Regions from separate parts of the Pseudoalteromonas sp. ABV4_021 genome, predicted to be linked through region 1. Evidence: predicted binding sites of a transcription regulator. Region 1 holds the regulator's gene; the other holds the start of a gene.
The links. Region 1 encodes sigma-54, which starts transcription at its own class of promoters, with help from an activator protein. Its sites were predicted from a motif close to GTTGGCACGNNNNTNGNNT; they were not measured.

Region 1 (3,165 bases):
TCACTATCAAGGTAAAATAAGGTTGGCGTTGCAAAACCAGGTAAATAGTCGAGTACTTCTTCTATTTCCTCTGGCTCTTTAGTCATATTGCGAGCATCAACACTCACTGCAATTTTATCGTATTTATCTGAAACTGAGCGGATCAACGAAGGCAATAAATTAACAGGAATATTGTCGACAACATAATACCCGAGATCTTCTAATACTCTGAGTGCGACTGTTTTTCCTGAACCAGAACGACCACTGACTAAAATAAGTTGCACTTACATCTCCCTTAGTTAACTCGCCTCACTACTAATGATTTGATATAGCTGATGATTATTTTCAGCGTGACGTAGTTGACGGCAAAACTGCTTATCTTTTAGTTTATCAGCGATGGTGGCTAAAGTCTGCAAATGTTGCTGGCACTTTTGTTCTGGTATGAGCAGTACGATAAAAATATCAACATCTTTATCGTCAATAGCATCAAAGGGAATAGGTGACTGATTTACAATTAAAAAGCCAATGGTATTTTGTAGGCCATCAATGCGGCCATGAGGAATGGCGAGGCCTTTACCAATACCCGTGCTACCTAGTTTTTCGCGTTGCAGCAAGGCTTCAAGAAACTCTTGAGAAGTAATATCAGGTGCTTGCTGATGGGCAAGGTCGCTAATAAATTCAAACAGTCTTTTTTTGCTATTAAAAAGGACCGCGGTTTTAGCGCAGTCCTCAGCAATAATATCGGTTAATTTCATTTTAGTGGCGAGAAAGTTTCTCTTTGTGCTTAATTACTTGACGGTCTAGTTTATCGACCAAACCATCGATTGCTGCATACATATCTTGTTGTGCTTCAGATGCGAACAGTTCACCGCCATTAACGTGCATCGTTGCTTCTGCTTTTTGTGATAACTTTTCAACATCTAGAATAACGTGCACGTTATTTATGTGATCAAAATGCCTCTCTAGTTTTGCAAATTTGTTAGTGACATAGTCTCTTAAAGAATCAGTAATTTCTACGTGACGACCTGTTAAGTTTAATTGCATAAGCATTTTCCTTCTATTTGGTCTAGATCAGGCTCTTGCGCTGATTAGACGGTGGTATGGATAGCGACTCACGGTATTTTGCGATAGTGCGTCGCGCCACTTTAATTCCTTGTTCTGCTAGTAAATCGGTAATCTTGCTATCGCTTAATGGCTTAGCAGGATTTTCCGCCGCAACTAGCTTTTTGATCAGTGCTCGAATCGCGGTAGATGAACACTCACCCCCATTTTCCGTGCTAACGTGGCTTGAAAAAAAGTATTTAAGCTCGTAAATGCCACGTGGTGTATGCATGTATTTTTGCGTTGTTACACGCGAGATAGTCGATTCATGCATCTCGACCATTTCGGCAACGTCGTTTAAAACCATAGGCTTCATTGCTTCGTCACCATATTCAAAGAATGCCTGTTGTTGTTCAACAATGCAATTGGCTACTTTTAATAAAGTATCATTGCGACTTTCTAAGCTTTTAATAAACCATTTAGCCTCTTGCAAATGGTTGCGAATAAACTGGCTGTCAGTGCTTGATTTCATTGAGCGAGTAAGCGCAGCATATTGTTCATTCACGCGGATCTTTGGCATGCTATCGTTGTTTAAATCAACGCGCCAGCGTCCTTTAATTTTCTTTACTGAAACATCAGGAACAACATACTCTGGCTCTTCATGAATGATGCTTTCAGCTGGCTTTGGATTAAGGCTATGTATTAATGTTAAGACTTCTTTTAACTCAGGTTCTTTGAGTTTGGTCTTCTTCATTATGGTACGATAGTCTCTTAACCCCAAAAGTTCCATATGGTTTGAGATTACGCTCTTTGTTTCATTTAGCCAAGGGGTATTTTTGTCGTACTGATTGAGCTGGATCAATAAACATTCTTGTAACGAACGGGCAGCAATACCAACAGGATCAAAGAGTTGAACTCGTTTAAGCACAGCTTCAATTTCATCTAGTTCAATTTGCTCTTGGTCGTCAGATTGCTGTACCGCTTCTAAAATTTCTTCGCTACTTTGTGTTAAATAACCTGAATCGTCTACCGCTTCAACAATAGTGGTTGCGATCATCTCGTCGGTGTCGCTGAACGGCGTTAAGCGTAATTGCCACATTAAGTAATCTTGCAATGACTCGCTGGTTGAGCCTTGATATACAGTATCGTTATCAGGAGCTGGGGCGTTACTGACAGAAACAGGTGCGGCGCTGATATAATCATCCCACGACACATCCATAGCTAAATCGTCAGAGATATTCTCGTTGCTAAGTGCGTCGCTTGATTCAATTTCACTTTGGCTTGGCGCTGCTTCAACATCATCGCCGTTTAATGATTCGTCTTTGTTTGACTCAGTGTTTTCGTTGTTTTGTTTATCGTCACTGTAGTCAATGTCTTCTTCAAGTAAAGGATTGGCGTCAAGCGCTTCTTGAATTTCTTGCTGCAAATCTAACGTGCTCAGTTGCAGCAGGCGAATAGCCTGTTGCAATTGTGGAGTCATTGTTAGTTGCTGCCCAAGGCGAAGCTGTAAAGATTGCTTCATGTAGTTATTCTAATCCTTCTTTCGATTTCAAGCCGCTAGTTAACAATTCAATTCCAAATTCAAGGCCTATAACTATTACTATAGTCTGAATTGTTCACCTAGGTACACATCGCGTACTTTTTGGTTGTTTAAAACGTCTTCGGCCGTGCCTGATGCGATTAATTCGCCGTGAGAAACAATGTAGGCTTTCTCACATACATCTAAGGTTTCACGCACATTGTGGTCCGTTATTAATACGCCAATACCGCGATTTTTCAAATGCTCAATTATTTTCTTTATATCTATCACTGAAATAGGATCAACACCAGCAAAAGGTTCATCTAACAGGATAAATTTGGGGTTTGCGGCTAATGCGCGCGCAATTTCCACACGACGACGTTCACCGCCCGACAATGCCATACCCTGTGAATCTCGGATATGGCCAATGTTAAATTCTTCTAATAAATCATCGAGCGCTTCTTCGCGTTGCACACGATTAAGTTCTTTGCGTGTCTCTAGAATCGCCATGATGTTTTGATACACAGTAAGCTTTCTAAAAATCGACGATTCTTGCGGTAAATAGCCGATGCCTAAACGGGCGCGACTATGCATTGGTTGCAGTGTAATGTCATTATCATCAATGC
Region 2 (3,165 bases), 2.0 Mb from region 1:
AAAAGCAACTAGCGACTCAGTGAGCATTACACCGCAAGCTCAACAGCTTAAAAAGCTAAATGAAAAAGCGGAGCAATCATCAGGTATTGATGAGAAAAAAGTAAACGAGCTGAAAAAAGCGATCGCTAACGGCGAATACAAAATTGATGCAGAGAAGCTTGCTGAAAATATCAATAAGCTTGAATTTAAACTTTTCGGTCGATAGTTTATGAATCTAGAACAGATATTAGCGCAACAACTTGATGAGTTGAACACTATGGCTGACATCCTAAAGCAGGAATTAGAAGCTATAGTTGCGCGTGATCATGAATCTTTGATATCTGTTGTTGAAAGCAAAGTTGCATCGTTGCAGTCAATTCAGCAACGTGACCAACACATTGCCAAATTAATCGACCAAAACGGTATTGATAAAGCTGAATATCAGCCGACAATCAGCCAAATTAATCAGGTATTAGCTGACTGCAAAAAGCAGAATGACGTGAATCAAGTAGCAGCAAATCAAAGCCAGATTGCTTCACAAAAGTTGAAGAATATCTTATTTGGTAAAAGTCATACCGGATACGACAAAACGGGCAAATCTTTCTCTCTACCTAACCCGATTGCTCGCGGGCTAAAAGCGTAATCTGAATTTACTAATAAAAAGTAACCTGCTAGTAGTAGGTTACTTTTTTTACATTTCTTGGTTTTGTTTGACCAATATATAAGTCATGTACCAATTTCATATCTAGCTCAACTTCTGTCGCATACGTATCACCCACAGCGTAGCTTTTGGTCACTTTCGCACCACGTACAACACCTTGCACACGTACTTTCAAAGTATCATTACTGGCGATCAGACCTTTAACGCTCGTTTGCGCGTCAACTTTTTGTCCGTAGACTTGTTCCGCGAGCTCACGATAAGCCTCAAGCTTTGATGCCTTCATTGCCATAATCGATTTTTGCTCGGTTGTTGTACCGGGTTGCAAACTGATCGGTGCATACCCTACCGCATACAACACGGGGTAGTTATCTGGTGTTTGGTATTCATATTCAATATGTTTATCAAACAGTTGGCTACAGCCACCTAATAAATACAAGCTCGTTACCAGAGTTGATGTTTTGAAAATTGATTTCAACATGTTGCCACCATACAAATGCATATTACATTTGATTTAGCAATTTTCGCGCCACTGTATAGTTTGGTACAGAAATTGAATATACAGAGTAAGGTTTAAATTGAGAGCTGCGCTATGCGACACCTAGTATTACTTCTTTTTATTGTGAGCTTTTCGTCTCATGCAATTTGGTATGAATCAACCGGCCAAGCCAAAATACGCAATGGTAATGTTGAGCAAGCTCGAATGATGGCAACCGAAAACGCTATTCAGCAAGCTCTACTTTTTTCAGGTGCGCAAGTGACTAGTCTGCAGCAAGTGGTTAATGGCATCTGGCAAACACCAAGTACCCAAGTTTACTCCCATGGTGCAATCGATCAGATTGAAGTAATTGATGAAATTCAATCAGACAACACGCTCTCAATTACACTTAGGCTTGATATTTTAGATAACAGTGAAACTTGCCAAAATTCATCGATTAAAAAGAATGTGGCTCTAACAAGAACCGGTTTTAAAACCCCGAGCCATGCAACTTATGGTCAAATTTTTGAATTACCAAAAGCATACAGCGAAAAGCTCGCAAAGCACTTGTATCAATTTGCCCATTTATTCAACACAAAAACCGATATCAACCGTAAGCTTAATACCAAAAACCTGTTTACCGCGCATTTTGATGCCAACTCAAGTGCCCTTATTCAACAAATTGCCGACCAAAATAACAGTCAGTTTGTCTGGATATCGCAAATAGAAGACCTATCGCTTGGTGAGCAACAGAGTTCATCGTTAGCATTTTGGCAAAATAAAGCTTATGAACGTTTTTTCTCGATTAATACGGCGCTATACAATGGCTTAACCGGCGAACTGTTAAAACAAACACACTACGATACATTTGCCACCTGGCAAACCAAAAAAACAGCACGTATCGATGTGAACAGTGAAAAGTTTTGGACCATGCCTTATGGACAAGCAATATCAGATATCAACTTAAAGCTTGGCCAAGATTTAGCAAGCTATCTCGCTTGTATTCCAGCGCAAGCACGTATTTTAAGCGTCGATCACGATACCGTGATCATTAGCCTTGGCGCTGAGAATAACCTAGTGAAAGGACAAAAGTTGCAAGTAGCACTGCGCAAAGGATTTAATCAAAAGCAGCTTATTATTAATACTGATTACCAGTTGAGAGTGACTCAGGTAAATCAAAACACCGCTATTGCTCAAGTGATAGGCGACAAACTACTCGCAAACGTACAAATTGGTGATTTGGTTACTTTGGCAAGCTTCTAAGGGGCTAGAACCAAGAGAAGCTTAGCATTTAGTTTTAATAACCTGTTCTATTGTAAAATAACTCGGAGTAAACACGTAACCTTCAAGAAATACGTTAATCACGCTGCTACATAACAATAAAAGATAGCTCGATTTAAACAACCGCTTGATGCCGTTCAAATAACAATTAAAAAGGACGGGTTAAAACTTAATAAGCGTTTATGGCGTTCCCGGCAGGAGTCGAACCTGCGACCCTTCACTTAGGAGGCGAATGCTCTATCCAACTGAGCTACGAGAACGTTTTTTGATAGTATCAAAAACGACCACAGATTAAAATATCACTATAATCAAACAATTAATGAAAGTGTTACGATAAAAACTTACGTTCGTGCTTTACAAAATAAACGCCTAAGTATCGAACCAGTTTAGCGATATAAAAAACCTAAACGTAGCCACAATTAAATTGGATTAGTGGCGCAAATATTGCTTAATTACTAATAAACGTTACCATAGCGCTTTATTCATAATGCGGTGCATTGTTAATTAGGCCTGGCGTCCGTTTTACCTAAGTTTATTATCACAAACAGAACGAATAAGTCTATTAATTCAAACTCTGTTTGGTAAAGGGTTTATTATGAGTTTAAAAGCAAAGTTACCACTAATTTCTGCATTGTGTGCTCTTGCAAGTTGCCAATCAGTTTATACTGATAATGCTGTTCGACTGTGTTTAGATGACGTTGGTATTTATCACAGATGTGGCTCATTACCACAAAAACAAGCTGCTCCCATTAAAACCTCAAAACAGCAA

Region 2: a site for sigma-54 is predicted at 1,153-1,171, ahead of ACXAFE_RS03705 (LPP20 family lipoprotein). Genes of this name have one in related genera too.

The regions. Positions count from the first base shown of each region.
Region 1 is NZ_JBSWVB010000001.1:2,811,233-2,814,397, reverse strand. Features, by position in the region: gene rapZ (RNase adapter RapZ) at 1-263, opposite strand, end outside; gene ptsN (PTS IIA-like nitrogen regulatory protein PtsN) at 279-734, opposite strand; gene hpf (ribosome hibernation promoting factor) at 736-1,023, opposite strand; gene ACXAFE_RS13020 (RNA polymerase factor sigma-54) at 1,046-2,542, opposite strand; gene lptB (LPS export ABC transporter ATP-binding protein) at 2,621-3,165, opposite strand, start outside.
Region 2 is NZ_JBSWVB010000001.1:792,196-795,360, reverse strand. Features, by position in the region: gene flgM (flagellar biosynthesis anti-sigma factor FlgM) at 1-205, shown strand, start outside; gene flgN (flagellar export chaperone FlgN) at 209-622, shown strand; gene ACXAFE_RS03705 (LPP20 family lipoprotein) at 651-1,118, opposite strand; gene ACXAFE_RS03700 (flagellar assembly protein T N-terminal domain-containing protein) at 1,230-2,378, shown strand; tRNA gene ACXAFE_RS03695 (tRNA-Arg) at 2,580-2,656, opposite strand; gene ACXAFE_RS03690 (FlgO family outer membrane protein) at 2,992-3,165, shown strand, end outside.